Regions from separate parts of the Oceanidesulfovibrio marinus genome, predicted to be linked through region 1. Evidence: predicted binding sites of a transcription regulator. Region 1 holds the regulator's gene; the other holds the start of a gene.
The links. Region 1 encodes sigma-54, which starts transcription at its own class of promoters, with help from an activator protein. Its sites were predicted from a motif close to CTGGCACGGNNNNTGCTT; they were not measured.

Region 1 (15,505 bases):
GGACGAGGCGGCTCTGGTGGTCAACACCTTTGTCGGTTCGGTCAAGGATTCCCTCTTCAATGGCGACCGCGTAGAGATTCGCGGCTTTGGCTCCTTCAAGATCAAGGGCTACGGTGGCTATGTTGGCCGTAATCCCAAAAGCGGCGAGGTCGTGGAGGTCAAGCCCAAGCAGCTTCCCTTCTTCCGTGCCGGTAAAGAACTCAAGGATTTCCTGAATACATGACTTTTCCTCGCATCATCACCGGCATCGCGCTGAGTGTCCTGGTCTTTGTTCTGGGCGCCTGCGCGGTCCGCGCTACACCTGCGTTCGCCAAGGACCCTGTGCTGGTTCTGCTCTTCAGCTCCGACTCCAAGGGGAACTTCGACCCCTGCCCCTCCTGAGGGGGGAAACTTGTCGGAGGGCTGGCCCGGCGGGCCGCCATTATTGAAGATATGGAGCACACCCTGCAGTCCGAACGGATGCTCACCCTTGCCGGCGCCAACGAGTTCCTGAACCCGACCGACGCCGCCGAGAACCCCAAGGACAGCCTCGCTCCTGCGTTTGTGGAGTCCTACAAGCGCATGGACTATGACGGCGTCTATCCTACCGTCATGGAAGGGGACTGGCTCTCGGAAAACGCGGGTGCGCTGCCCCCGTTCATCAAGCCTGTCGGGAATACCGGGTTTGTGGACACCTTCCAGGTAAGCGGCCACACCGTGGCCGTGGTGGTGTACCCTGCTCCGGGTCGCGGTCCCTTCCCCACGGACGAGCAGGTGCAGTGGGCCGAGCAGACCGTCAAGGAGCAGCAGGGCAAGAGCGATCTCGTCGTTGCCGTCAGCCACTGGAGCAAGGCCGGCGAGCAGAAGTATCTGGAGTCGGCCTCGAACCTTCCGGACATTCTGCTGGGCGGCGGTCCCGGCCCCGGTCTGCCGGAGGCCCTGGCCAACAAGGGCTCCACCCTCTGGGTGCGCTCCTTTACCAAAGGCCGCGTGCTCAACAAGATCTCGCTCTACGACTGGCCCGACAGGGACTCCGGTCGCGTCTGGGACTTGGGCCGCAACGTCAACGCGGACACCGTCATCCTGAACGAGAAGATCCAGGGAGACGCCGAGATCGAGGCCATGTTCCACTCCTGAGCAATCCATATTCTGTCCGTATCGATGTCCGCGAAATAATGTATTGGACATATCGTTCGACAGATGGTCTGCTTGGACCGGAACACGGCGTTGGAGCGGCGCGGCGCCGCTTTGTCCAGCTGTGTCAAACGAGCAAGTATTGTATAAGAATATAAGGTAGATATTGTGAACGTACCGTTCTACAAGATGCAGGGTTGCGGCAACGATTTCGTGTTCATCGACAACCGCGAGCTTGGCGTACCCGTATCCGCCATGGCCGACTGGGCCTGCGCCATCTGCCCCCGGGCCTTCCGCGTTGGCGCCGACGGCGCCATCTTCCTGGAAAATGCTCCAGAGGGCTCCGAGGCCGACTACATCTGGCATTTCTACAATGCCGACGGCTCCCGCGCCGAGATGTGCGGCAACGCCTCGCGCTGCGCCGCACGCCTTGCCGCGCGCATCGGCCTGGCTCCTGCGCAGCATGTGCTGGGCACGGACGCCGGCCCGATCAAGGCCGAGGCGGACGAGCTCACCGGCCGCGCCAAGGTGCAGCTCACCCCGCCCAAGAACCTTGAACTCGGCATCACCATCACCGTGGACGGCAAGGAGTACGAGGTCCATCACGTGGACACCGGCGTGCCGCATACGGTACTCTTGTTCGACGATGTCTCTTCCGTGGACGTGGCGGGCCTCGGCCGCGCCATCCGGTTCCACGAGCGGTTCGCACCGGCCGGCACCAACGTCAACTTCCTGCAGGTGACCTCGCCGGAGCGCCTGGAGCTGCGCACCTACGAGCGCGGCGTGGAAGCGGAGACCCTGGCCTGCGGCACCGGCGCCGCCGCTTCTGCGGTCATTGCCAACGCCCTGGGCCGCACCGGGGACACGGCCGAGGTGTGCACCACGGGCAAGGAGATTCTGACCATCTCTCTGGAAAACGGCGACGTCTTCCTGGAGGGAGCGGCAAGCTTTGTCTATCGGGGCGAGTTCGACCCGAAGGACCTGGGTCTGTCTCTGTAGTTTCAGTCCGCCCGAAACCGGAAGGACGGACCGGAACCGACGCGCACCCCGGGCTCACGGAAAACCGTCATGCCAGGCATGCTCGCTTCGGCGTGGGACCGTGTATGCCGGTTGTCGCCGTTGTACTTCGACTGGATTCAGGTCGATCCGTCGACGCGCGTCATCACCGCCTCCCCGCTCCATCCGGCCGCCAGGTACGGCAACGCCTGGATGGGCCAGGACCTGCCCTTTTCCGTCTTCACCAGGCTCGAACCAGTCCTGGAGCGCACGCGCAACGTCTTTCTGCACGGCTGGGGTGATCCTTTCGCCAACCCCTCCTTCTTCACCATGGTGCGCATCTGCAAGGAGCACCGCTGCACTGTGAGCACGGCCACGCGGGGCAGGCTCCTGGAGGCCGCGGACTGCGACCACATCGTAGCCGCTGGCATCGACCAGATATCCTTTCCCATCGACGCGCTGGACGACGCCACGAGCAGGGAGCGCACCGGCTTTAGCCTGGATCAGACCGTTGCCGTCATCCGCATGCTGCAGGAAGCCAAGCGCCGGGTGAACAGCGCCCTGCCCGTCATCGACGTCCGCTACACCCTGACGCGCTCCCGGCTGGATGAGGTGTACGGCCTGCCGACCTTTCTCGAATCCCTGGGTATCGAGTCCGCCATCGTCACCACGCCGGCCTTCGTGCCCTCGGCAGAGATGGCCGACGAGTGCCTCGTGCCCCGCCGGCCGGAGCAGCTCAGATGGCTCATCTCCCACCTGGACAGGCTCTTTGCCCGCGGCCTGGATCACGGCGTGGTCATCCGCTACTTCGTCCTCTCCCCCGGCAAAAAGCGGCTCACGTGCATCGAGAACGTCACGGAGTCGTTATTCCTGGGCGCGGACGGCCGCATTTCGCCCTGCGCGGCCGGGCAACTGCCTGTCCGCGGCGATGTGGCGCAGTGGTATCTGGGAAAGGAGACCCCCTACCAGCCCATTGTCTTCGGCTCGCTGGCCGAGTCGGAGCTCGCGGAGATCTGGCACTCGAAGGCGTACAGGAAGTTCCGCCAGCCCTTCTACTGGAACAGGCTCTCGCAGCGCTGCGAGCACTGCCTGACTCCCTTCCGCGTGTACGGCTAGAAGCTATCTCACAAGGCTTTTTTGCCCGTGTAGCGGCGTCAGGCTCCCACCGCACGAAGGTCGAATATAGCGGATATCCCCCCTCCGCGCGGAACTCGCTTTCCTAGCCACATGTCCAAGTATCTATTGTTGAGATGGCTTCTAGTCAGATCTCAATCTGCAAAAAACACATTGGATCGGCTGTTTTCGCGGCCCAGGTCCTTGGCTTTGTACATGGCCTCGTCGCTGCAGATGTACAGCGCCTCGGCGTCAATGCCATGGTCCGGGAAAACGCCGATGCCGAGGCTGTAGCGCACGTTCAGGGTGTGGTCGTTGATCACGACCGGCTTGTCCAGGGCGTGCAGGATCTTGTTGGCAAGACGCATCATGGCGCTCTGCTCTTCGACATCTGGCAGGATGAACGCAAACTCGTCGCCCCCGAGCCGCGCCGCTGTGTCCGTGCCGCGAAGCAGCATGGCCAGTCGCCGCCCTACCTCCTTGAGCACGTTGTCCCCGGTGTGGTGCCCGTAGGTATCGTTGATCTTCTTGAACTGGTCGATGTCCATGATCATCAGGCAGAAACGCGAGTTGTTCCTGCGGGACCGGGCAATCTCGGCATACAGCCGCTCATAGAAGAGCGCACGGTTCGGCAGGCCGGTGAGCATGTCGTAGAACGCAAGGTTGCGGATGGTTTCCTCGGCGTTGTGCTGCTCGGTGACATCCTGGAGCATCAGCACGTATCCGATCAGATCGCCGTTGTGCTGCCCCTTGATGGCAGACAGCCGGCCCTGGACATGCACGGTTTTGCCATCGCGCTGCCGTGTGAACTGAAACGTGTGGAAGTGCTTCTCGTGGATGATCCGCAGAGCCTGCTGCAGACGCCCGGTGTCGATGCTCTCGGACTCGTGGATGTCATGAATTTTTCGGTTCAGGGCCCGGCACGCCGGCACGTCCAGAATCGCTTCGGCCGCCGGGTTGTAGTAGACGATCTTGAGGTTGGCGTCGGTGGCGATGATGCCCATGTCGATGGACGAGCTGAGGATGCTGTCCAGATAGAGAGTCTTTTCAGAGAGCCGCTGTATCACCCGGTCCAGCTCCTTGCCCTGCTGCCGGATGATCGTCTTCATGGTGTCGATGTACTGACTCTCCAGGCCGCGGATCATGTCGGTCTGGGTAATCACGCCGATGGTCTTGCCGTGGTCGTCAACCACCACCAACCGACGGATGCCCTTCTCGCGCATCCTTTCCGAGGCATCGTAGGCGGAATCATGCCTGTGCGCGGTGTGCACCGGCGCGCTCATCACCTCTTTGACCGGGCAGTCCCAGGCGACGCCTTTGCCCGCAGCAAGGCGGGCCACGTCGCGCTCCGTAAGCACGCCTCTGGGCGTGTTGTCCTCGCAGACGATGAGGAAGCTGACAGAGCGCTCGGCCATCTCCCGGGTCGCCTCCATCAAAACAGCATTTTCCGAGATCGTGAAGACCTGCTTGTTCATGACCTGGTCTACGGTCTTCACGCGGACAAAGTACTCGTAGCCGAGATGCTCCAGAAGATCGGACTGCGTGGTCACGCCCACGGCCTCGCCCTTGTCGTTCACAACCACGATATGCCGGATCTGGTTGTCGGCTATCGCTTCAAACGCCTCGATTATGTGGCTTCGCTGGTTGACGGTGAACACGTGCTTCGTGTGCAGCTCGCCGATGGGTCGGTCCATGAACCCTGTCCCGAACTCCGCAATGCAGCGAACGACGTCGCGCTCCGTGAGGATGCCGATCGGCTTTTTATCCTCCGTAACAACGACGCAGCTGATCGAATGCTCGCGCATCAGTGAGATTGCCGCGCCCATCAGGGCATCCGGTGCGACGGACACCACCTGATCGCAGTATATGTCCTGTATGGACTCCTTCAGCATGCTTCACACCACTAGAATCCGGCCGTTCATACTGCCACACCGGGACAGTACTTGGATTCGGACTGCGCATGCGCTGCAACTCTCCTCGGCAGTACGTGTTGCGCGCACCCACATGACTTTGGATAATGTTATTGGTTTTGCGGGGGGACAAAAGTTTCTGTATCAGGAAACACATCTAAATGAAAGTAAAAAAGCCCCGACGCAACCAGTGCGCCGGGGCCAGTGCAACATACTTTACGAATGCGGCTTACAGAGCGGAGAAAGCCTTCTCGAAGTTCGGAACGACCTGCTTCTTACGGCTCATCACGCCTTCCAGCCACACTTCGGCGTCGCCGGCCACGCCAAAGGCCTTCTCGACCACGGACGCGTCATCGGAGACGATCAGCATCTGGGAGCCTTCCTTCATGATGTCGGTGAGCAGCAGGAAGACGGAGTGGCGGCCATCGGCCTTGACCTTCTTGATCTCCTCGGCGAGCTCGGCCTTGCGGGCGTCCAGCATGGAGAGGTCAACAACCTCGAGCTGGCCGATGCCGACCTTCTTGCCGGACATGTCGAAGTCCTTGTAGTCGCGGAACACCAGCTCGGAAGCGGTGGCGCCGTCCACGGCGGACTTGACCTTGAACATCTCCATGCCCAGGGCCATCATGTCGGAGACGCCGGCGATCTTGGCCAGATCTGCAGCCACAGCCTTGTCCTCTTCGGTGCAGGTCACGGACTTGAACATGACGGTGTCGGACAGCAGGGCGCAGAGCATGGCGCCGGCGAGGTCCTTGGGGATCTCGACGTTGCTGGCCTTGTAGGCCTTGTAGATCATGGTGGCGGAGCAGCCAACCGGGCCGACCCACATTTCGAGCGGGCTGGAGGTGGTCAGGTCGCCGAGCTTGTGGTGGTCGAAGATGGCGAGCACGTTGGCTTCGGCGATGTCGTCAGGCAGCTGGGCGAGGTCGGTGGTGTCCACGATGACCACGTCCTGGCCGGCCACGGAGGAGACGATCTCGGGCTTGGCAATGCCGAACTTTTCGAGCACGAAAACGGTCTCGGGCGTGCACTCGCCCAGGGTCACGGCCTTGGTCTCGGTACCGGTCTTGGTCTTCAGATCGGCCGCAGCCAGGGCGCTGACTACGGTGTCGGTGTCGGGGTTCTTGTGTCCGAAAGCTAAAGCGGCCATTTCTACCTCCTCAGATGGTTGGTTGCACGGTTGCGCGTCGCCGCACGCAGAAACCGGGCTGTCGCTTTCCGGCCTATTTCAGGTCAGAACTCCTGCGGAATCCGGTGGCGCGAGCCTCGGCTGCGACGATATAAAAATATCCTGTTCTTTCAATCTATTGCCATCTTCCGGAAATCGCTTTGCAGGGACTGCCGCAAGTAGCTAGTGCGAAATATCACAATCATCATCCACTGACAACCGCCAATTCGCCGGGAGCCCGTCACACCACGTCGTAACGCGTCCGTATCCTCTGCGGCAAATGTCTCGTGAAGAAAATCACCACCAGCGGCAAGGCCCGGCATGCAAGGCGTCTGGTCAGATCGACCTGCCCTGGATGCGTGCTTTCGACTCCATACGCAGGAATGACGCGTCAATGAACAGCAGCCCCGGCCCGAATCGAACGCCGGGCTGGAAAGAGAAAGCACAACGTCTGCGGCAGGCAGTCGCAGTTGTGAACTACTGCAGCAGGACGAGCAGAAAGACCGCCACCACGCCGGCGGCGAAAGTCCGGTAGGCGTTCTTCACACGCAGAGAGAGCACCCCGCCCACCGAGGCCGTGATCCAGAGCATGGGCCAGCTGAAGTGGGAAAGAGGCGCGAAGAGGGCGTGTCCCGCCAGGTGGATGACCACCCCCAGCAGGGAGAGCGCAGCGAGCATGCAGACCATGACAAGCAGCAGATTGGAGGCTGCGAGCTGGATGAGGGAGTAGCGCACGATAACGTGGGGCTGGCTGCCGCGCTCTGAGCCCTTGGCCCAGGCCAGCAGCCGGTTGTAGCCGCGGTCCTGCCAGGAGCGCTGCATCCGCTCCAGCCAGGCCCCGGCGTAGGCCGCGGGAATGCCCAGGGCCAGAGCCGGTACGCACTCCCCTGCCCCATTGAGGCCGAAGTGGCGCATCAGGCCCAGGGTGACGCACACCGAGAGCAGCGCGTTGGGTGGAATGTAGGTACCGGCCGGAATGAGGTCCAGCCAGAAGAGCTCGAAAAAGAGGCCGACGGCCACGCCATCGCCGATGTCGCCCAGGACGAGGCCCAGAAGTGGGCCGAAAACCAGGGGACGTTCAATGACGCCGAGGTTCAGGGTAAAACGCAGCCCCGAAAAAACCACAAAAAAAAAGCGATCAGCACGACGTAGAACACGTCCATGAAGGTAGGTACCGTCACCATGTCGCTTTCACCTGCACCGGTTCTGTGGGCAGACAGCGGAAATCGAGCTCCACCCCCATCTTCTCCAGCCCGCGTAGACAGACAGCGTCTTCCGGGGAAAGGGCCACGTGGGGGCAGATCTGTTCGCTGCCTGGTGTGTAGTGGAGGTTGCCTATGTTGAGGATTTTGATGGCAAGGCCGTGCTGCATGGCGATGCGGGCGTCGCGGCAATCGGCGAACAACGCCAGCACCGAGGAGCGATCCGTACGGGCGTCGTTCTCGATGAACTCGTTGGCGTGCTCCGCGTCGATGAACCGCGCGCGCACGTTGGAGGGGATGGCCAGGGACATGATCTCCTGGCGCAGCACATCGCCCGCGAGCTCCTTGTTGCAGACCAGGAGGGTCTTGGCGCCGGTGTACGGCAGCCAGGTTTCGATGACCTGGCCGTGAACGAGTCTGTTGTCCACCCGCGCCCAGAACATGGCTATTTGCCGCCTACCTTGGAGCGCAGTATCTCGCCGGCCACGACAATGCCCTGGCTGCCTGCGGCCTTTGCGTCCAGGGCGAGGTCCGCCGGCTCCTTGGAGCGGCTGCCCAGAACCTTGAGCAGCATGGGCAGGTTTACGCCCGTGACCACCTCCAGGTTCTGCGCGCCCAGAAGAGAGAGGCTCAGGTTGGTCGGCGTGCCGCCGAACATGTCGGTGAGAATGATGACGCCCTGGCCCTGGTCGCAGCTGGAGACGGCGACCTGTATCTCGTTGCGCGTATCCTCCACAGCGCGGGTGCCGTCCACACTGACGAACTCGCACCACTGCTGCTTGCCGAGGATGAACTCCGCGGCTTCGATGAGGCTGGCCCCGTAATGAGCGTGGGTCACGACGACAACGCCGGTCTGGACCGGCGTTTCGAGCTGCTTTGCGCTCTTGACCTTTTCCGTTGTGCTGGTTTCCCGCATGGGCATATTCCTGAAATTGAAAAACCGCCAAAGGCGGCTGGCGGCGCATCGCCGCGGCGGCCGCCTCCGCCGCCGATTTTAGCCGAGCTCCACGTGGCGATGCTCGATCGATACTACATAATTCGACTCTTTCAAAGACTTGTACAGGGCCTCGCTCACGGCCACGGAACGGTGGCGTCCGCCTGTGCAGCCGATGCCCAGTGTCACGCGGTAGCGGCCCTCGGCCTCGTACAACGGAAAGAGATATTCGAGAAATTCCCGGAGCTTGACCAGGAATGTCTTGCCCGGTTCAACGCCCAGCACGTACTCGGCCACGGCCTCGTCCTTGCCGGTCAGCGGCCGCATGGACTGCACAAAGTACGGGTTGGGCAAAAATCGCATATCAAAAATAAGGTCCGCCTCGGCCGGCGGGCCGTACTTGAAGCCGAAAGAGATGATCTGGATGTTGAGCCGGCCTTCCCCTTCCTCCAGAGCGGTCCACTTGCGCTGGATCATCTTGCGCAGATCGTGAACAGAGTAATCCGAAGTGTCGATGACGATATCCGCCATCTTCTTGATGGGATAGAGCCGTTCTCGCTCCAGGTTGATGGCCCCGTCCAGGCTGAGCGGACCGCATTCGTCGCCCTCCTTGCCGTCCATGGCCATAAGCTGGGCCACGGGATGGGGCCTTCTGGTGGAGGAGTAGCGCCGCACCAGAACTTCGTTGCGCGCCTCCATGAAGATGATCTGCGGCTTGAGCCCCTGCAGCTTGAGCTCCTCAAGGGCTTCGAGCCAGGACTGGGGAAAGGTGCGGTCGCGGAAGTACATTCCCACCACGAGACCGCGGAACTGGAGCTGGTTCTGGCCCGAAAACAGGGCAGTCAGCTTGGGTACGATGGAGGCCGGCAGACCATCCACCACGAAGAAGCGTAAGTCCTCGAAAACATCGATGGCCGTGGACTTTCCGGCTCCGGAGAGCCCGCCGACGATGACCAGCGGAAAGGAGCCTTCGGCGTTCACGTCCTCGAAAGAAGCTCCCATAACTGCTCCTTGCCTTCCGCTTCCAGAAACTCCCTGCGGAAGGACTCTTCCTTCAGCAGCCGGGAGATGTGCGCGAGGATGCGCAGGTGCATGCCGGCCACTTTCTCCGGTGCGAGCACGAGAAAAAAGATCGTGCAGAGCTTGAAGTCCAGGGCCTCGAAGTCCACGCCCTGCGGACTGCGGCCCACCACGAGAACGATCTCGTGCAGATCTTCGAGCTTGCCGTGCGGTATGGCGATTCCATCGCCGATACCCGTGGTGCCCAGGTACTCGCGCTCGAGCAGCACCTTCAGCGCTTTGTCGGCGTCCAGGTCGGGAATTTTCGTGGCCACGGGGGCGATGAGCTCGGCGAGCACAGCACCCTTCTCCGTCGCCTGAATGGTGGGTATGACCAAATCTTTGTCCAGATAATCCGCGAGTCGCATGGAGCTATTGTCCCGGGTCGATAAGACCGAAGTCGTGTTTGTTCATACGGTATATCACGTTAATGCGTTCCGTGTCCGCATTCCGGAAAACAAGAAAGTTGTAGTCCAACGTGTCCAGCTGCATCGCGGCCTCGTCCACGTACATGGGCTTGGGCTCTATGGAGTCCGTGGCCATGATGGTCCGTTCGCGCATGCCGCTCTCGTTCTCGGAGATGGTGAAGGTCTCGATGTTGACGCGGCTGCGGTCGCCCTTGCGGCGGTCCTTGTCGCGGTCCTTGAGCTTGCGCAGCTGGGACTCCAGCTTGTCCAGAACCATGTCGATGGTAGCGTACATGTCCTCGCTCGCCTCGGTGGCGGTGAGGTTGATGTTGTCGCCTGCCAGCGAGACCTCGGCCAGATGGCGGAACTTCTCGACCCCGAGGTTGACCTGCATCTCGGAGTTGTCTTCCTTGGAGTCCACGTATTTGGAAAGCTTGCCGAAGCGTCGGTAAGCATACTTCTTGAGGTGTTCGGACGGCTCAAAGCCCTTGAAGGTGATGGCTATGTTCATAGATTCCCTCCTTTCGCAATTCCTGGGCGGGGATCGGGTCAGAAAACCTGTTTCCGCTTGGAAGACGATGGAATGTCCAGTGCGGACCGGTACTTGGCAACAGTTCTGCGGGCGATGTTCACCTGCAGCTCATCCTTGAGCATTTCCGCGATCTTCTCGTCGGAAAGCGGCTTCTTGGGATTCTCGCCGGAGATCATCTTCTTGATGAGCGCCTTGACGCTCTCGGAGCCGACCTGGGACCCGTCATCCAGGCCGAGGGCGGAGTTAAAGAAGAACTTGAGCTCGAAGATGCCATGGGGCGTGGCGACGTACTTGCTGGTGGTGATGCGGCTCACCGTGGACTCGTGCATGCCGATGTCCTCGGCCACGTCCTTGAGGATGAGCGGCTTGAGATGGGTGACGCCGTGCTCGAAAAACTCGCGCTGATGCTTCACCACGCTCTCGGTCACCTTGTACAGGGTGCGCTGGCGCTGGTACAGGCTCTTCATCAGCCACACGGCGCTGCGCATCTTGTCCTGGAAGTATTCTTTTTCCTTGGAAGACCGGCCTTCCATGGCCTGCATGTAGTCGGAGTTGAGCTCCAGCCTGGGCAGCCCCTCCTCATTCAGCAGGATCACGAAATCGTCGCCGTACTTGTAGACGTAAACGTCCGGCGAGACGTAGACCGGCTCCTCGCTGCCGAAGCTCGCTCCGGGCATGGGGTCCAGCTCGGTGAGCTTGTCCAGGTAGCCCTTGAGCTCCTCCATGGAGATGCGGAACTTGCGGCACAGCGGCTTGTAGCGCTTCTTCTCCAGATCCTCCAGGTGCTCGCGCACGATCTCTTCAAGCACGGGATCGTCGATGCCGTAGTTTTTGATCTGCACGAGCAGGCACTCCGACGGCGTGCGCGCGGCCACGCCTACGGGGTCGAACTCCTGGATCGACTTGATGACCGGCTCGATCTCCTCTGGCGAGGCGCCGGTAAGCACTGCCAGCTCCTCATTCGTGGCTTGCAGATAACCGGAGGAATCGAGGTTGTTGATAACCGCGAGGCCTATGTCGATCTGCCTGTCATTGAGCCGGGAGAGCCTGAGCTGCCATTCCAGGTGCCCCTCCAGCGAGGTCTTGCCGGAAATGCGCGCCTCGAAGGAGGTGGCCTCCACGGCCTCGAACTCGCGGACCTGGGCCTGCTTGGAGGTAGAGGAGAAGTCGCCGATGTAGTCTTCCCAATCGGCGTTGCGCATGAGCTCCTGATCGCTGGCCGGCGTGGTCTCGACCTCGGGAACCACTTCGGCCTGCTCCAGCGCCTCGGCCTCGGCGCCCTCCTCCAGAAAGGGGTTTTCCAGGAGCTCCTGCTGAACAGTATCCATGAGCTCCAGCCGGGAGAGCTGCAGGAGCTTGATGGCCTGTTGCAGCTGGGGCGTCATCACCAGCTGTTGGCTGAGCTTGAGTTGTTGTCTGAGTTCCAGACCCATGGCGGTTACGGACCTTCCCCGTCAGGAGTACGGATAATAGATATGAGGCGTTGCGTTTTTAAAACACTTTTCAGAGAGGGGAACTCCAGGGTTCCTTCAACACGAGAAGGTTTCACAATACTGCAAAAACGCCCATACATTGCAGGAGAAAGAAAAGACGGCATAATTGTTGCTGACACAAAACGCGTTTTGCCACAGATGTAGCACGGTGGCAACGAGTTTTCCCTGCGGGGCGCGCGTAATTCGCCGCCCGTAAGACAGGAAGGGAAATGAAACTACGCAGATAGCGCCCGGAGATTCTAGCGATTTAAACGTCGGGAAGCGGCCTTGGCCAGGGCCATTCCCTTGCGCCAGCTTTCCAGCTCCCCGTCCAGGCACCCTTTGCAGAACAACACCAGCCGGATCGCCTCGCGAACGGCGCCGCGGCCTCCCGGGCGGGAGAGCACGTGCGCGGCCACCTGCAGCACCTCGGGCTGGGCGTTGGGCACGGCCATGGGCAGGCCCGCCATCCGCATGGGCCCTATGTCCACCCAGTCGTCGCCCACGTAGGCAGCCTGGTACGGCGCAACGCCATGCCGCTCGCAGAGAGCCTCGAACGCGGTAGACTTCTCCACCCTGCCGGCCACATACTCATCAATCTCCAGCTCATTCACGCGGTTGGCCACGGCCTTGGAGTCCAGCCCGGTGATCACGCCGATGTGCAGGCCAACGGCCTGGGCCGCTTTAATGCCCAGGCCGTCCTGCACGTCGAAACGTTTCGCATACTGGCCGTTCTCGTCGTAGTAGAGACCGCCGTCGGTAAGCACACCGTCCACGTCGAACACGAGAAGCTCTACCGCTCTGGCGCGGCGTACGATCTCCGCGCGGGACATGCGCCCGCGGAGACCGGCAGTATGGCGTCCGAAAATCATTCTTATCCTTTATACCCTTTGGCGGCTTTAATAAACTCCCGGAACAGGGGATGCGGATGCATGGGGTTGGACTTGAACTCCGGATGGAACTGGCAGCCCAGGAACCACGGATGGTCCGGCAGCTCCACGATCTCCACCAGGGTCTCGTCCGGCGAAAGGCCGGAGAAGACCATGCCCTTCTCCGCAAACTTGTCGTAGTACGCCTTGTTGAACTCGTAGCGATGGCGGTGGCGTTCGCTGATCTCTTCTGTCTGGTACGCCTCGAACGCCCGGGTGCCCTCTTTGAGCACGCAGGGGTACGCGCCCAGGCGCATGGTGCCGCCCTTGTCCGAACTCTCGTCGCGCTTCTCCGTCACCTGCCGGCGGAAGTCGAACCACTCGGTCATCAGGTAGATGACCGGCTCCTTGGTGCTCGGCTTGAACTCCTGGGAGTCGGCGTCCAGCTCCATGACGTGCTGCGCGAACTCGATGACCGCACACTGCATACCCAGGCAGATGCCGAAGAAGGGAATCTTCTTTTCACGGGCGTGGCGGATGGCCAGCAGCTTGCCAGGGATGCCGCGGTTGCCAAAGCCGCCGGGCACCAGAATGCCGTCCAGGCCCTTGAGCTTGCTGGTCACGTTCTTGGCCGTGATCTCCTCGGAGTTCACGTACACCAGGTCCACGGCCACGTCGTTGGCCACGCCGCCGTGCACCAGGGCCTCGTGCAGGCTCTTGTACGCCTCCTTGAGATCCACGTACTTGCCTACGATGCCGATGGACACGCGGCCCGCGGGGCTGGCCAGCTTCTCCACCAGCCTGGTCCACGGCTCCAGATGCGGGTTCTTGGCCGGCAGCTTGAGCATGATCGCGATCTTCTGGTCAATGCCTTCCTCGTAGAACTTCAGCGGCACCTCGTAGATGTTGCTCACATCCACGGCGGCGAACACGGCGTCTGCGTCCACGTTGCAGAACAGCGCGATCTTGCGGCGCAGGCTCTGGTCCACGTCCACCTCGGCCCGGCACAGGATAATGTCAGGCTGGATGCCGATGGAGCGCAGCTCCTTAACGCTGTGCTGGGTGGGCTTGGTCTTCAGCTCGCCGGCGGCCTTCATGTACGGCACCAGGGTAAGATGGATGTAGAGGACGTTCTCCTTGCCCAGGTCGCCGCGCATCTGGCGAATGGCTTCCAGGAACGGCAGGCCCTCGATGTCGCCGACCGTGCCGCCGATCTCCACGAGAACCACGTCCAGGTCCTCGCTGGCCAGCGCCAGCACGGACTCCTTGATCTGGTCCGTGACGTGCGGAATGACCTGCACGGTGCCGCCCAGGTAGTCGCCCCGGCGTTCCTTGGTGATGACCGTATTATAGATGGAGCCGGAGGTGCAGTTGTTGGCCCGGGACATGAACACGTCCAGATAGCGCTCGTAGTGGCCCAGATCCAGATCGGTCTCGGCGCCGTCTTCCGTCACGTACACTTCGCCGTGCTGGAAGGGGTTCATGGTTCCGGGGTCCACATTGATGTACGGATCGAGCTTCATGATCGTGACCTTGAGGCCGCGAGTCTGAAGCAGGGCACCGATGGACGCAGCGGCGAGCCCTTTTCCCAGGGAGGACAGAACGCCTCCGGTAATAAAAATGAATTTCGTACGCATCTATTCTCCCTCTGTGTAAGTTGTCCGGCGGCGTCCCCGGAGCGCCGCGCCGCAGCATATGGAAACAAAAAAGGAGGCAGCGCCTCCTCGACTGTGCTCTACAATGGCGGGACCAGTCCTGTTGACGGCCATCGCCTGCCGCACTATGTTCAGCCTCGCCCGGAAAAGCGTTGTGGTTCTAGGATGATCCACGCTCTCATTCGTGAGCAGGCGCCGATCCGAAAGGCTCGGGGGCCAATCCCGCCGGGCTCGGACGGCATGCTCACGCTTTCCGGGACTCTATAATTTGCCTAGACGAACGTTAGAGTCAACACAAATTTCCGCCCGCGTCCCACATGGCTTTGCGGGCCCCAATGGAGAACATCATGGCCCGCGTCAAGGTCATCGTCATCACCGGATACGGCACCAACTGTGAAATTGAATCCGCCCATACGGCCCGGCGCGCCGGCGCCGACGAGGTGGACATCGTCTACTTCTCGGACCTCACCTCCGGGCGCGTCCGCGTGGACGCCTACAACTTCTGCGTCTTCCCGGGCGGCTTCCTGGACGGGGACGACCTCGGCGCGGCCCAGGCCGCGGCCCAGCGCTGGCGTCACGCCACCGTGGACGGCGAGCGCATCCTGGACCAGCTCCTGACCATGCTGGACGCCGGCGGCATGGCCTTGGGCATCTGCAACGGATTCCAGCTCCTCGTCAAGCTTGGGCTGCTGCCCTGCCTGGATGGTATACGCCTGGAGCGCCAGGTGAGCCTGGCCGTGAACGACTCCGCCCGCTTCGAGGACCGCTGGGTCTCCCTGCGCGCCGAGCCGGACTCCCCCTGCATCTTCACCAAGGGCATCGACCGGCTGGAGTTCCCGGTGCGTCACGGCGAGGGCAAGCTCGTGGCCGCCTCGGACGCCGTCATGGAAGGCCTTGAAAAGGCCAACCTCGTGGCCCTGCGTTACGTGGACCCGCTCTCCGGCGCGCCCACCCAGGAGTACCCGTACAACCCCAACGGCTCACCCAACGCCATTGCCGGGCTCACCGATCCCACTGGCCGCATCCTGGGACTCATGCCCCACCCCGAGGCATATAACGATCCGACTAACCACCC
Region 2 (15,505 bases), 2.2 Mb from region 1:
TTGTCGTACAGAGTATCGAACCCAAGCACACGGAGCTGCGTGGCCAGCCCGCCCACGTTCACGTCCGCCAGGAATGCCGGCCGGCCCGGCGCCCATGGCTTGAGCTGCGTCGGCGTATGGAAGTCCACCGGCGGCTCCGGGGCCAGCACTTCCACGCGCTGCCCCTCCTGGAGCCGATGGCCGAAATCCACTGGCCGCCCGTCCACGATAAGCGACTCCACCTCTGTATGCGGCGGGCCCACCGCCTCCAGCGCATCCTTCACCGAGGTGCGCCGGCCCAGCGGGTAGCGGAGCACGCCGTCCACGCACTGCTCCCGGTAGCGGTGATGCAGCAGCGCATCAAGATCGCCTCCAAGAACAAACTCCACGGATTGCCCGCGCGCGTTCCCCGTTTCCCCATCGGAAATCATGGCGTCCGCTGCCGTGACGTGATAAAGAGTATACGATGGAACACGTCTACCTCGCTGTTGCTCTGGCCGCCATTGCAGGCGGCTTTTTCCTGGAATCCATGGTGCGCCGGGCAACAATGCACAGCCTGCCGGCCGTTCCGCCCAAGGAGCTGGACGACAGCTACGCGCCGGGCGAGTTCAGCCGCTTCATCCACTACACCCGCGCGCGCCTGCATTTCGGCAATGTCCAGGGCGTCATCACCTCCGGAGCGATTTTTCTTTTCATTGCCCTGGGCGGCATCGGCCTCGCGGACTTCTGGGCCGCGTCCATAGCCACCTCCCTGGGTTTCGATGGCTTCAACGCCGCCAGCATGTCCGGCGATATCGTGCGCGGTCTCATCTTCCTGGTCATCCTCGCCGTGCTCTCCGCCGCCCTCGGCCTGCCGTTCACGCTGTACGACACCTTTGTTCTTGAAGAACGCTACGGCTTCAATCGTACCACATGGAAGACGTTTCTGCTCGACCGGATCAAGGGCGCGATTCTTACGGCGCTGCTGGGCGGTCCGCTGATTGCGCTGGTCATCGCCGCCTTCCACCTGGCCGGAAGCTGGGCCTGGCTCGCCGGCTGGGCCGTGGCCTCGGCCTTCTCCCTGCTTATGCTCTGGCTCGGCCCCTCCCTGCTGCTGCCGCTGTTCAACAAGTTCGAGCCCTTGGAGGAGGGCGAGCTGCGTAGCGATATCGAGAAGTACTGCTCGGCCCAGAACGTCGATGTGACCGGCGTCTTTGTCATGGACGGCTCGCGCCGCTCATCGCGTTCCAACGCCTTTGTCACCGGGCTGGGGTCCAAGAAGCGTATCGCGCTTTTCGACACCCTTATGGAATCCCTGCAGACCAACGAGATCGTTGCCGTGCTGGCGCACGAGGTGGGCCATTACACGCTGGGGCATATCCCGCGCACGGTGGCGCTTTCCCTGATACGCAACGCCGCGCTCTTCTTCCTCCTGGGGCTGGCCCTTGCCGATCCGGACCTGTACGCCTCCTTCGGCGTGACGGGCATGCCGGTAGCGGCCGGGCTGGTCTGCTTCGGTCTGGTCATCGCGCCCCTCTCCTACGTGCTTGGCGTGGTGGATAACGCCCTGTCGCGCAAGCACGAACGCCAGGCCGACGCCTATGCCGCGCGCACCCTGGGCAAGGCTCTGAACATCGACGCCGGCGCGAGCCTGGCCGGGGCACTGAAAAAACTCACCACGGACAACCTTGCCAACCCGTCGCCCCCGCGCATCGCCGTGGTGCTGCACCACTCCCATCCGCCGCTTCTGGAACGTATCCGCAGCCTGCGCTCGCAAGCCGCCTGACCTATCCAGTATTCTGGACAGCAAGAGACAGATTCATCCCGTCTAACTGTCCATAAATCTAGACACACATCGGATGCTGCTCCTTGTAGCTCAGGCTTTGCCGTCCGTGCGCAGCAGAAAGTACGCGGCGACGACTCCCCAGATGGCGTTGAAGAAAAGCACGAAAAGCGGGGCCGTGGCGCCAGCGCCGAAGCCCCACATCCCCTTGCCCAGCTTGGGGAAGACCACGAGCAGCATGTAGGCCGTGGGCGCCAGCGAAATGAGCAGACCTTTGAGCACCCAACGGCGCTCCCAGAACGGCAGCAGGAACAGCAGCCCCCACAACGCGCCGTAGAATAGCCGCGGCAGCAGCCATCCTATGGTCAGCGCCGGGGCCATCATGAAGCCCAGGGCCTGGCTGATGCCCACAGCGCCGAACAGCCACACCGCGATGGAGTTGGCAAGACCGCCCAGCGCTCCGGCCACAAGACAGAGGATGATGCGTTTGATCCAGGCCATGGCGTTCCTCCTTTTGCCAGGGAGTATACATCCATTGCCAGGGCCGCGCCATGGCCGGCCGCAAATTTCGCTGCCTCGGTCGCCAAAGGAAAAGCCCGGCGCCTCACACAAGGACCGGGCTTTTCTGTTCCTGAGGGACACTCCCTATCCGGAAGGAGCGGGCGCAGCCCGCATTCCGAACTTTATCTGCTAATATGCTCCGCAGCCGCCAGGGCCGTAGCCACCGCAACCGCCACGGGGCCCCATCATGCCGTAACCACCGCCGCGACCGTGGTGGGGACCACGCATGCCAGGACCGCCGCGCGAGCCCATCATGCCGGGACCGTAGCCGCCGCAGCCACCGCGCTGCCCCATCATGCCAGGACCAAATCCGGGACCGCCGCAACCGCGACCAAAACCGCCGGGCACGCCGATCGCATCGAGCTTGGCGCGCAGGTCCGTACGCTGGGCATACATCTGCTTGCGCACCTCGCGCATTTTCTCGACCAGGTCGGTGATGGTCTTCTGGTCGGCTCCGGCCTGGCTCAGGGCGTCGAGCTCGGTGTGGTACGCCCACATGTCGTCGCGCAGGGGCTCCATCTTATCCTGAAACTCATCGAACGCCTTCTGCACGGCTTCCTGTTTCTCGGGGGAAAGCGGCCCCGCGGCCGTTCCCTTGGCATAGGGGCATCCGTACTGCTGCGCCGCCGGCGGCGTCTGGTCGGGCTGGGCCTGGGCAATGGCGGCCACAACCAGAATCGCCATAATCGCCAGAGGGATGAAAAGTGTGCGTCTCATGGGTATCCTCCTTAAAGTGTATGAAAACACATATTCGGTGCGTCACTTGCATCTCTTCTGAGCAATGTCGGTGCCAAGTTCTTCAATAAACATTTTTATCTTGTTATTTTAAATAGTTAATACAGAAAGCAGTCCTCAATAATTCAGGTGCGACTCCCTTGAGTGTTCATAATCTATACATATACGTGTTGTTCCTGTATAAAGATTGAGCAGGTTTACCATATGCAGACCTCATCCAAATCCTCATCGAGCTGGCTCGTAGCCGGTGCCGTGGCCGTTCTCGTGGCTGTGGTCACCGTCTGGGCGCTTCGCGACATCCAACGCAACCGGGAATCCACGGGCCGGCTGCTCGCCCAGCAGGGCGCCGGGCTCATCAAGGCCCTGGAGGCCGGCGCGCGCACCGGCATGCGCGGCAGGCTGGGCCGTGGCGTGCGGCTCGAAGCACTGCTGCAGGAAGCTGGCCGCCAGGACAACATCCTGTTTATCGCGGTGACGGACCGCACGGGCCGCATCCTGGCGCACAGCAACCCGGCGCGGATCGAGCAGCCGCTCTTCCCACCGCCGGTCATGAGCGGCTTCATGCCCGGCCCCCACGCCAAATCGCGGCTCGTGCCCAAGCCGCCGGACGGGCCTCCGAACCCCGATCACCCCGGCCAGCTGGAGGACGCCCCGGGCGACGTGTTCCTGGTCTATCGCGACTTTCTGGACCCCCGCGAGGCACGCAACAGACACGGCATGAACCAGTTCCTCTGCCCTGGCGCCTGCCCGCCGGACCGCGCCGCGCAGCAGTTCGGCCACTCCCTGGTAATCTTCGTGGGCCTGGACCCCGCGCCGTTCTACGAGGCCGTGCACGCCGACGCCCGCGCCACCATCTTCTTTGCGCTGCTCATTCTCGCGGCCGGCGGCGCGGCCATCGCCGCGCTCTCCTGGGCCGCACGGGCGCGCGCATCCGGCCGCAAGCTTTCCGAGGCCCGGGCCTTTGCCGACGAGCTCGTGGCCAACCTGCCCGCCGGGCTCATTGCCTGCGACGCCTCCGGCACCGTGGTCTCCATGAACGAATCCGCCGGGGCCATCCTCCAGCTCGATACGGAGGAGCACATCGGCCGCAAACCCGAGGACTTCCTCACAGGCGAGCTGTATGACGTCTTTGCCGCGGCCCACGCCGGCAAGCGCGTGGTGGAGCAGGAGATCGCCGTGCCGGCAGGCACGCCCGCCGCGCCGCAGGAGCGCACCCTGCTCGTCTCCGCATCCACCGTGAGCACAGCCAACGGCGAGGCTGCCGGCAGCGTGCTCATCCTGCGCGACGTGAGCGAGCTCAAGCAGCTGGAGGAACAGGTCCGGCGCCAGGAGAAGCTGGCCGCCGTGGGCCAGCTCGCGGCCGGCGTGGCGCATGAAATCCGCAACCCGCTAAGCTCCATTAAGGGCTTTGCCGTGCACCTGGGCAGCCGTTTTCCCAAAGACAGCGCAGACGCCCAGGCCGCGCGGACCCTGGTGGCCGAAACTGACCGTTTGAACCGCGTGGTCACCGAACTCATCGAGTACGCCCGGCCCACCGAGGCGGCGCGGCAGCCCACCGACCCGGCCATGGTCATCGAGCACACCCTGCGTCTGGTCCGCCAGCAGGCTGCGGACGCCGGCGTAACCGCGCGGTTCGAGCCGTGCGGCGAGCTGTACGACGTGGACATCGACCCGGACCGCGTGAACCAGGCGCTGCTCAACCTCTGCCTCAACGCCATCCAGGCCATGGATCACGGCGGCGAGCTGATCGTGCGCGCCTGCGTGGAAAACGGTGCGCTACGGATCGATGTCGAGGACACCGGCCCGGGCATCGACCCTGATCTCTTTGAGCAGATCTTCGATCCATACTATACGACAAAGGCGAGCGGGCAGGGCCTCGGCCTGGCCGTGGTGCGCAAGGTCGCCCAGGCGCACGGCGGGTACGTGGAGATCGACTCCGCGCCCGGCGCCGGCAGCCGCTTCACCCTTGTCCTGCCATTCACGCGGAGCGATTCATGACCAGCATACTCATTGTCGACGACGATCCCGGCCACCGGTCCATGCTTGAAACCCTGCTTGCAGGCTGGGGATACGCCATCACCTCAGCCGGCGACGGGGCCGAAGCCGTGGAGAATATAGCGGCCGGTCCCTTTGACGCCGTGCTCATGGACGTGCGCATGGCCGGCATGGACGGCCTCACCGCGCTCAAGAAGATCATGGAGCTGAACTCGGCCATCCCGGTGATCATCATGACCGCCTACGGCTCTGTTGATACGGCGGTGCAAGCGCTCAAAACCGGGGCCTTCGACTACCTGCTCAAGCCGCTGGACTTCGAGCTTCTGCGTCACACCCTGGACCAGGCCCTGGAGCACACCCGGCTGCGCGCCGAGAACCTGGACCTGAAGAAGGCCCTGAGCACGGGCGACGGCTTCGCCTCCATCGTAGGCAAGAGCGAGGCCATGCGCGATTGCGTTGCCCTGGCCTCACAGGTGGCGCCGTCCGAGGCCACGGTGCTCATTACCGGCGAGTCCGGCACCGGCAAAGAGCTCATTGCCCGCGCCATTCACGCCGAAAGCCCACGCGCGCCCGAACCCTTCATCGCCGTGAACTGCGCCGCCCTGCCGGACTCCCTGCTGGAGAGCGAGCTCTTCGGCCACGAGAAGGGCGCCTTCACCGGAGCAGAGAAGGCCCGCGCCGGACGGTTCATCGCCGCCGACGGCGGCACCCTTTTTCTGGACGAGGTGGGCGAGATGGCCCTGCCCGTGCAAGCCAAGCTGCTGCGCGTCATCCAGGAAGGGGAGGTCTCCAGGCTGGGCAGCGACAAGCCCGTAGCCGTGGACGTGCGCATGCTGGCGGCCACCAACCGCGACCTCTCTGCCGACGTGCGCGAGGGCCGATTCCGCGAGGACCTCTTCTACCGCCTCAACGTGGTGGCGGTGCACGTACCGCCGCTGCGGGATCGCAGGGGGGACATTCCGCTGCTGGCCAGCCATTTTCTGGAGCGCTACGCCGCGCGGAACAAGAAGACGGTGAAGGGCTTTACCCCCGAGGCCATGGACCGGATGTCCCGCTACGGCTGGCCCGGCAACGTGCGCGAGCTGGAAAACGCCGTGGAGCGCGCCGTGGTGCTGGCCACGGCCGAGTATGTGGACGCGCCGCAGCTCCCGCCTGAGGTGGCCCACGCCGGCGAGACATCGGAGTGCGCGCCCGAAGCAGATAGCGCCGCCACCCTGGACGACGTGGAGCGCTCCACCATTCTGCGCACCCTGCGCGAGACCGACGGCAACAAGAGCGAGGCCGCCAGACGCCTTGGTATCACCCGGGCGACACTGCACAAGAAGCTCAAGCGATACGGCGAGTCTTGACGCAACGCTGCCGCTGGTGCACCACAATCGCATGTTCGACCTGCTGCGAAGCCACTCCGCCAAGGCCGGCGACCCGCCTGGACAGGCGGCCTACGTGGGTCCGGTAAAGGACTTCATCCCGTACATGGAGTGCGTGACCTACTCCGGCGAGGCCATGGAGCGCCGGCGCATCGAACCTTCCGAGCTGCACGATGTGCTTGATTCATGCCGAGCCACCGGCACGGTGCTCTGGATACGGCTGGTGGGCATTCACGATCCGGCCCTGGCGCGTCAGGCGGGCGAGGCCATCGGCCTGCATCCCCTGCTCATCGAGGACGCCCTGAACACGGCGCACCGGCCCTCTCTGGACGAGGGCGAAACCATCCTCTTCGCCACCTCCAAGGCGCTCTCATACGACGAAGAGAATGACAGAATTCTCTCGGAGCACGTGGTCATCGCCCTGGCCGACGGCATCTGCCTGACCCTGGAGGAAAACCCGAAAAACCCCTGGGACGCCATCTATCCCCGGCTCCAGACCCCAAAGAGCCGGATGCGCCAGATGGGCGCGGACTACCTCTTCTCCTGCCTGTACGACACCCTGGTGGACAACTGCTTCCTCGTGGTGGACGCCATTGCCGCCTCCAGCCGCCAGATGGAGGAGACCCTGATCCGCCAAGGCGAGGACGGCGACGCCCCCCTGCTCAAGGACATCTACAGCCTGCGCAAGCAGCTCCTGCTCTTCCAGTCCGTCGTGCTGCCCATGTACGAGACCACCGCGCGCCTGGTGCGCGACGAGCAGCAGCATTTCTCCGAGGAGGTGCGGCCTTTCCTGCGTGACATCCGCGACCACGCCGTGCATGTACGCGACGCCACCATGCTGCTCTCCACCCTGCTGGAGAACCTTACGGACACGGCCATCTCCCTGGCCGGGCTCAAGCTCAACGCCGTGATGCGGGTGCTCACGGTCATCGCGACCATCTTCATCCCCCTCACCTTCATTGCCGGCGTCTACGGAATGAACTTCCAGAACATGCCTGAGCTCCACGCCCACTACGGTTACTACATAGTGCTCTGCATCATGCTTATCGTGGCTATTGCCATGCTCTTATTCTTCAGGAAGCGTAGATGGATATAAACGAAATCCACCAGTGGTTCTCCGGCATGCCGAGCTGGGCCGAGAACATTATCCTCAGTCTCATCGCCGTTGTCGTCGTGCTGGTGGTGAAGCGACTGCTGTTGGCCATGGTCCGGCCCACGGAAGAAGACATCAAGTTCCGTTTCGTCATCGAAAACGGCCTCTCCATCACCTCGTCCGTGGCCATCATCCTGGCCATGGTCTTCATCTGGCTGGACGGTTTCAAGCCGCTTTTCACCGTGCTGGGCCTCATCGCCGCGGGCCTCACCATCTCCTCGAAAGAAGTCGTGATGAGCTTTCTCGGCTTTTTCGCGCTGGTCACACGCGACCACTTCGGCATCGGCGACCGCGTGTGCGTGGGCGACAATATCTGGGGCGACGTGACCGGCAAGGGCATCCTCTTCTTCACCGTCCTGGAGATCTCCCAGGACATTCAGGGCCAGTCCACGGGCCGGCTCATCCGCGTGCCCAACATGGTCGTGTTCACCCACCCGGTGATCAACGCGACCAAGGGATTCGACGCCGTCTGGCACGAGATACCCATACGGGTGACGCCGGACAGCGACTGGCGGGAGCTCAAGACCATCATGCGCCATGCGGCCGACGACTGGCTGGAGCGCTCCCACCTGGACCTGGACAAGCTCCAGCGCAAAATGCAGCGCGCCCAGGTGACGTTCCGCGTCCGCCGGCCCGGGGTCTACGTCTCCGTTGGCAACGGCACCATCAACGTCACGGTGCGCTATCTGTGCCCGGCGCGGCAACGGCGCGACAGCGAACACGAGATTACCGAACAGATTCTCGCCGGCATCGAGGAAAACGCCAACATCAGGCTCCTTGGCGAGTACTGATCCATGCCTCCGGTGCTCCAGCTGCTCATTGGTCTGCCGCTGCTCCTGGTCGGCGGCCACTTTCTCGCCACCGGCGCAGGCGCTCTGGCCCTGCGGCTGCGCATCCCGCAGCTCACCGTGGGGCTGACCATCGTGGCTATGGGCACCTCGGCCCCGGAGCTGGCCGTCTCCTTGCTGGCGGCCATGCGCAGCTCGCCGGACATCGCCATGGGCAACGTCATCGGCTCCAACATCGCCAACCTGCTGCTCATCCTCGGGGCGGTGGGTGTTCTGCGACCACTGACGCTCACGACCTCCATCCGCTGGCGGGAGATACCGTTCATGCTCCTGTCGATCATTGTGCTCGCCGCGCTGGTGAACGACGCCTCCCTCTCCAGCATGGGGTCCGGCACGGGACCCGACGTGCTGGGCCGCGGCGAAGGCGTGGCGCTCATCGGCTTCTTCGCCGTCTATCTATACTACGTGGTCTCTGTGGCGCGATCCTCGGGCATGCAGGCCGAGGAGGAAGTCACCACGCTCTCACTGCCCGTGGCCTCGCTGATGACCGTGGGCGGCCTCATCGCCCTCATCGCCGGCGGCAGACTCACCGTGTCCGGCGCCAGCGGCGTGGCCCTGGCCATGGGCGCCAGCGAAGCGCTGGTGGGGCTGACCATCGTGGCCATCGGCACCTCCCTGCCCGAGCTCGTCACCTCTCTGGCCGCGGCGCGGCAGGGCAACGCGGACCTGGCCGTGGGCAATGTGGTGGGCTCAAACATCTTCAATATTTTCTGGATACTGGGAGTTTCCTCCACCATCTCGCCGGTGCCGTTCAATACGCGGCTCAACGCGGACCTCGGCGTGCTCGCCGCCGGAACCCTGCTCTTCTTCCTGTTCACATACACCGGCCGCCGGCACACAGTGGATCGCGGCGAGGCCGCCCTGTTTCTGCTCATGTACGCCGCCTACGTGGGCTACCTGGCTGTTCGGGGATGAAATCTTTTATATTATGGTGTATTCCTCAGTCGTCGTTCATTCTTACAATGTTCAACATCATGCACACGACCCCTCCATGACAACATGAGCACTCTTTTAAGCAGCCGCTCCAACAGCCATTCCTCTCCGCTGCGCAGAATGCTTGCGGTGATCATCGCCCTTGCAGGCGCGGCATACACTGTCGCTGGCGCTAAAGGAGTTACCGACTCGGTGTGCGTCACAGCCGGATGCGCGCTGTACAAGGGCCAGACATTTTTCGGGTACTCGGTATGGTGGCTGGGGACAGCCGGCTTCGCACTGATCGCCCTTCTGGCCATCTTCCACCGCATGAGCCTGGCGCGTTTCGCTGCCGGGATGGGCCTGCTCATAGATGTAGGGCTCCTGGCCCTGCTCGCGATTACTTCGCCGTGCCTGGCCTGCCTCATCGCCGGGTTCCTGCTGCTTCTGCTCTTTCTCGTGCTCGCCGTGCCCATGGGGCTTCTCGGCCGTACCGTCGTCATCGCCTGGTTGCTTGTCTTCTCGCCCAACGTCATCGGCTCCATGCGCTCCGTCACCAGCCCGTGGCCCATCTACGGCCAGGCCGACGCGCCCATGCGCCTGTTCTTTTCTCCCTCATGTCCGGCGTGCATGCTTTCCACCAAGGAGTCGCTGGAGGCGTACCCCGAGTACGTGGCGCTGTTCCCAGTGGCAGAATCCGACGCTGACAAGCGCAAGATAGCCGCCCTGGTCAGGAGCCTTGCCGAGGGCAAGGGCATGCCCCGGGATCTGCGCGCCTTTTTCGCCGGCGTGGATGCGGACACCCTGCCGGAGCCCGGCACCGAGCTGCGCTGGAAGCTCTTCCGCAACCGACTGGCGCTCTACTCCTACAGCGGCGGCGACACCATACCCTTCATGATGATCACGGGCCGTCCCGGACCGCTGGTTCCGGAAGCCCAGGAAGCGCCCGCCACGCCGGCTCCGGCACAACCGGACAGGCCAATGCCCCTGCACCCGGGCATGCCGGGCATGTCGCACGAGCTCCCCCCGGCCGTCTCGCCCACGGCGCCGCGCATTCCCAAGCCAATTTTCCCCCAAACGGATACTCCGTCGCCCTTTAGCGGTTGCACCGCCGATGAGCCGTGCCCGGATCCCGGTCAGCCCAATTCCGACAAGGAGCTCCCATGAAGACCATCAAGAAGATACTCTGCGCCGTCGATTTTTCCGAAGCCACGGCTCCGGTCAGCAGCTACGCCGTGCTGTTCGCCAATGCGCTGGGCGCTTCGATTGAGGTGCTGTACGTCGCCCCCGACCTGCAGCGCTACAATCTCTTTGAGGTTCCTTCGCGGGACATCGACTCCTTTGTGGACAACATCATCGGCGGGGCCGAAAAAAACATGCGCAAATGCCTGGATACCGAGTTCGCAAACACCAAGGCCCATGGCGTTGTGCGCACGGGGTATGCGCCGCAGAAGATTCTTGAGTACGCCGAGGAGACCGGTGCCGAGGCCATCATCATCGGCAGCCACGGCCGTCGCGGCGTGGACCGGATCGTCTTCGGCTCCGTAGCCGAGAAGGTGGTGAAGCAGTCGCGCATTCCTGTGGTGACCGTGCCTGTGCGCCACGAGTAGCCCTGTAGCGAAGTACCGTAGTCCGGACCGTTCTTCTCTGAATGCGCCCGGCTGGCGCGGCAGTCGCACCTGGTAATCCACCGCTAATGCCTCCGGTTGAATGGGGTGTCCATGCCTCGAAGATCGAAGCTGCATACGTCGCCTATCGCATCGCCCGAGCCTCCTGACGCCGTTTTTCCAAAGCAGGAGGCGGCTTGCCAGAATTGCCGCCCGAACATGGGCCGCCCGCTGAAGCGCTTTCTCCAGAGCGCGACCCTCGCCCTTGGTGCGCCCACCGGCTGGCTGCTCATCGTTTATCTCATGGGCGCCGGCAGTCAGGCTTCCGGGACGTACACGTTTGGTGTGGTCCTCTACATGTTCCTCGGCTCTGTCATCGTCTTTGGCGTGTACTCGTACGTTCTCGGCAGAAGCGAGGAGCGTTTCGCCGAGCTCTCCATGCACGACCATCTTACCGGCCTGTACAACACGCGGCTGTTCCATGACACGCTCAAGTCGCAGTTCTCCCTGGCGGAACGCCATGGCCACAACCTGACACTGCTGCTTCTGGATGTGGATCGCTTCAAGCGCGTGAACGATACGTACGGCCACCAGGTTGGCGACAGGGTGCTCAGCACCATCGCCCAGAAGGTAACGGGCGAGGTGCGCACCGGCGATATGGTCGCCCGGGTGGGCGGCGAGGAGTTCGCCGTCATCCTGCCGGAAACGGACACGGAAGGCGGAGCCGAGCTTGCCGAGCGCATCCGCGAAACCATCCAGCAGACCACCCTGACACTGGCCGGGAACGTTCAGCTCTCAGTCACGGTCTCCATAGGCGTGGCCGGAATGGATACCCTGTATCCCGAGACCACCACCGAGCTCTTCGCCTCCGTGGATGCGGCCCTGTACGAAGCCAAGGACAGCGGCCGCAACTGCGTTCGCGTCGCCCAAAGGAGGCCTGTAGAGGACCTGGGGCACGGCTGAAGGCATTGTTCCTTTTGGTTTCCGGTTGTCGTGGCAAAGCCACCCATGGTAATTATATCGGATGGCATTCTCTTCCCCTCGGCCTTCGGCCCTTATCTCTGTTGCGAAAATGCACGACGGGGAGCGACTTTTTCAGACCTTGCAATCGTGTTTCCAGGTATTTCGCGCGCCGGAGCATGGCCGTGTGATCGAGCTGTTGCATGCTGAAACGCCGCCGCACGAAGGGTTGATCATCGGCAGTACGCCGGACCACCCGATCGACATCGTCATTCTGGACGATTCCGACTCCGAGGCCGCCCTGGAGGTCCTCTCGCAGATCAAGGATTCGTCGTCGCTGCGCATGATTCCCGTGGTCATCGTCTCCGAGAAGGGTTCAGCCTGCTTGACCGAGCTGGATGCGCTGAAGCACGGCGCCGCGGACTTCTGGACGCTGCCCATCGCCGATCAGGTGCTGCTGGCGCGGGTGGCCGTGCATACGCGCCGGACTCGCGTCACCAGGAGCCTGGCCCGCATGAGTATGACCGACCTGGCCACAGGCGCGGCGAGCCGGCGATTATTCGCGGATTCTCTGAGGCGGGAATGGGGCCGTGCCATGCGCGAGAATGTATGGCTCTCCCTGGCCTTCATCGCCATGGACGGCTATGAAACCTATGCCGAACGGCTGGGCGGCGAAAGCGCCGGCGAGTGCATGACCATGCTCTCCGAGGCGCTAGGCACGTGCCTGCGCAGGCCGGGCGACCTCATATCCAGATTCTCCGACGACATCTTCTCTGTGATTCTGCCTGTGACGGACCACCATGGCGCGGCCCACGTCTCCCGGCAGATGCACTCCTCCATCGAAGGCCTGCAGCTCGCCTTCCCCGGCAGTGTGACCAGGCTGCCTCTGGCCGAGTACGTCAGCATCTCCATGGGCATGACGTCGGCCGTGCCTGTCTCCGGCTGCGACTACGAGCGGTTTGCCGAATCCGCCTACAGCGCCCTGGGCAAGGCCATGGCGCGTGGTCCGGGGACCACCAACCTCCAGCCGACGCTCATGGAAGTGCTCAACTAGCGCAAGGCAGGCCGGTTAACGGCCCAGCGCGATCACGCCGCCGTCCATCAAACGACGCCACTTGGCGTTGATGTCGTCCAGGAGCAAGGCCTCCTGCTTGTTGAGGAGCTTGGCCATGTGTGCGGTATGCTTGGCGCGCAGCTTGTAGTGGTTGGCTTCCGCGGCCTTGGCCTGCTCCCAGGTGATGTTGGCCAGGTGTGGGAAGGGCCGGCGATGGCCCACGGCCAGGTGGCCCTGGTACACAGGCGCGGCTCCGGCGGCGAGCAGCCCCAGGTCGTGGTCCACATCGTCGAACTGGCTTGGCGAGAAGCGCAGATCGAAGCCGCCGCTTTTCTCCAGCGTGGATGTCCGGAAGAGATGGCAGCACCCCATGACCGAGGCGCACGGCCGCATGTAGCGGAACTGCCCGTAATCCGGATCAAAATGGTGCAGCGCGCTGAGAGCCAGCGGAGACGGGACCTTCTCGCCCTGAGCGCCCAGGGACGGCTGCTCTCCGGGGTCTGGCTCCAGGGTGAAGTCCGCTCCCTGGATGGCCTCGCGGACCGTGGCGTTGACCACCTTGGCGCCCCAGACGCCGGCCTCGGGATACGCCTTGGCCGCCGCCGAGAGCCTGCCGAGCCAGTCGGCCGGCAGCTCCACATCGTCATCCAGAAACGCCGTCCACTCGTAGCCGCGCTCCACGACCTCCCGGATGAGCCAGTTGCGCGCCCCCGGCGCGCCCACGTTGACCGGCGCGCGCAAAGCCTCCAGGCGGTCTGCGGAAATACGCGACCTCCAGCCGGCCAGCATGTCCTGCGTCTCTGTGCCGCTGCCGTTGTCGAGCACCAGCACCTTGGAACCGCCGATCTCGCCGGCAAAGAGCGATTGGAGGGTGGCGTCCAGCTCGCCGGGCTTGTCGAAGCAGTACAGGAGCACGGCGCAGCTCTCCGGAACCCTGGCCACGCTGCGGTCGGCGCGGCTCACGGCATCGTGCAGCACAAGCAGCGCGTTTATCAGCCAGGGAGAGCGCTCCACGCTCTGCCGCCACGACTCGCGGGCGTCATCCAGCCTGCCGGCGCGCGCCAGGGCGTTGCCACGCCGGAAGAGCAGCCCCGGCCACTCGGCCCCGCCCTCGATGGCGTCGTACGAGGCCACGGCGTCGTCCAACTCGCCGGCCAGAAACAGCGCATCGCCCAGAATCTTGGAGACCAGCGCGCCGTTGTTCAGGGGCAGATTGCGAATGCGATCCACCAGCCATTCGGACCGGCCGAAGATACCGGCGAGCTGGCGCGCCTGGTTGAGCCGATAGAGCAGATGATTGGACGAGGCGAGCTCTTTGTCCAGGTATGACAGCGCCGCCTCGGCATCCCGCTGCTCAAAAAGGGTCAGGAACTCCAGGTCCTCCTCGGGCATGTTCCACGTGGATGCAACGGTCGAGAGCGCCTCGGCCAGCACGGGCGGAATGGGATCGAACAGATAGGCGTGGCGGCCGTGGATGGAGCGGATGGACTCGGCCAGGCCGCCGTCCAGCGGATCGTCCACCCAGGCCTGGAGCATGAGCCCCAGCCCCACGCGGGCGCAGCGCTCGGCATGCTCCGGCGGGACATGGGACGTAGCGTCGAAGAGAGTGCGCGAGGTGTGCAGCAGATGGTGCTTGCCCACGGCACCCATTCCCAACAAGCGCACGCCTTCCCGGGGAAGCCCGGCGAGCGGCGTGTCATGGAGCGTCGTGGCTCGGATTTTTCTATGCGTCGGCACAATCCCCCCAGCTGTGTCAGTTTCCCACACTTGCAACCCGTGGTTTGCCCATTTATCCTGCCTTTTTCCGTGCAACCTCTCAAGAGTCAAAAAGGGAAGCTCTCCATGAAAAAGATGCCGAAGCTGCCACGTATTCCTCTGAAATACCTTATAATTATAGTGGCATTGTTCCTGTTCTGGCCGTTACTCTTCGGGGGGTACTACGCGATGTACAACCTCTACCGCTCCGTTGATCCCACCCAGTTCCCGGCGGTGAGCGAGGCCGTCTCGGAAACCATGGCCTTGACCGGCGCCAATGCCACCGACCCCGAGAAGGGCGCGGCGCTGCTCACCTCGGTCAGCGCACAGCTCCAGCGGGAGCTGGACTCGCCCTTTGGCTGGAGCGCGAACGACGCCTTCTACTTCCCGACCAAGTACCTGGATAACCGCGCCAACCGCCAGCGCGGCGTCATCTTCGCCACGCGCATGCTCACGCGGTACTTCTCCACCCATCTGGCCAAGCTCGGCCAGGCCGACCCCGAGAACGAGCACCTCAAAGAGGTGCGCGAGAAGCACATTGTCTACGGCGCCGAGATCTGGGGCTTCTTCCGCGCCTCTGCGGAGAAGGAATACAAGCGCAGCATCGAGCTGATGGACGAGTACAAGGCCGAGCTTGCCGACGGCAAGGCCACCTTCAACGCCCGCACCGACGACATTTACAACAATCTCACCTTTATCGACGGCGAGGAGTTCCTGGGGCAGGTGCTCGGCTCCCTGGTGCAGGCCAACGACGAGGTCTCCTTCTGGGAGCTGGACGACCGCATCAAGTACGCCCAGGGCGTTGTCCTCGTGGTGC

Region 2: the regulator sigma-54 is predicted to act here: its motif matches at 3,079-3,096, upstream of E8L03_RS14830 (Spy/CpxP family protein refolding chaperone).

The regions. Positions count from the first base shown of each region.
Region 1 covers NZ_CP039543.1:773,465-788,969, reverse strand. Annotated here, with positions in the region: gene E8L03_RS03485 (HU family DNA-binding protein) at 1-223, shown strand, start outside; gene E8L03_RS03475 (UshA-like (seleno)protein family 2) at 220-1,116, shown strand; gene dapF (diaminopimelate epimerase) at 1,303-2,112, shown strand; gene E8L03_RS03465 (radical SAM/SPASM domain-containing protein) at 2,182-3,225, shown strand; gene E8L03_RS03460 (CBS domain-containing protein) at 3,378-5,114, opposite strand; gene E8L03_RS03455 (manganese-dependent inorganic pyrophosphatase) at 5,362-6,282, opposite strand; gene E8L03_RS03450 (PTS sugar transporter subunit IIC) at 6,778-7,425, opposite strand; gene E8L03_RS03445 (PTS sugar transporter subunit IIB) at 7,478-7,945, opposite strand; gene E8L03_RS03440 (PTS sugar transporter subunit IIA) at 7,948-8,418, opposite strand; gene rapZ (RNase adapter RapZ) at 8,497-9,438, opposite strand; gene E8L03_RS03430 (PTS sugar transporter subunit IIA) at 9,414-9,863, opposite strand; gene hpf (ribosome hibernation-promoting factor, HPF/YfiA family) at 9,868-10,413, opposite strand; gene rpoN (RNA polymerase factor sigma-54) at 10,452-11,867, opposite strand; gene E8L03_RS03415 (KdsC family phosphatase) at 12,167-12,739, opposite strand; gene E8L03_RS03410 (CTP synthase) at 12,781-14,412, opposite strand; gene E8L03_RS03405 (phosphoribosylformylglycinamidine synthase subunit PurQ) at 14,778-15,505, shown strand, end outside.
Region 2 covers NZ_CP039543.1:3,329,271-3,344,775, reverse strand. Annotated here, with positions in the region: gene E8L03_RS14845 (Mut7-C RNAse domain-containing protein) at 1-368, opposite strand, end outside; gene E8L03_RS14840 (M48 family metallopeptidase) at 446-1,744, shown strand; gene E8L03_RS14835 (hypothetical protein) at 1,835-2,242, opposite strand; gene E8L03_RS14830 (Spy/CpxP family protein refolding chaperone) at 2,432-3,019, opposite strand; gene E8L03_RS14825 (ATP-binding protein) at 3,242-5,035, shown strand; gene E8L03_RS14820 (sigma-54-dependent transcriptional regulator) at 5,032-6,381, shown strand; gene corA (magnesium/cobalt transporter CorA) at 6,413-7,495, shown strand; gene E8L03_RS14810 (mechanosensitive ion channel family protein) at 7,486-8,343, shown strand; gene E8L03_RS14805 (calcium/sodium antiporter) at 8,347-9,315, shown strand; gene E8L03_RS14800 (hypothetical protein) at 9,400-10,479, shown strand; gene E8L03_RS14795 (universal stress protein) at 10,476-10,922, shown strand; gene E8L03_RS14790 (GGDEF domain-containing protein) at 11,139-11,882, shown strand; gene E8L03_RS14785 (GGDEF domain-containing protein) at 12,067-12,933, shown strand; gene E8L03_RS14780 (glycosyltransferase) at 12,949-14,598, opposite strand; gene E8L03_RS14775 (DUF2333 family protein) at 14,776-15,505, shown strand, end outside.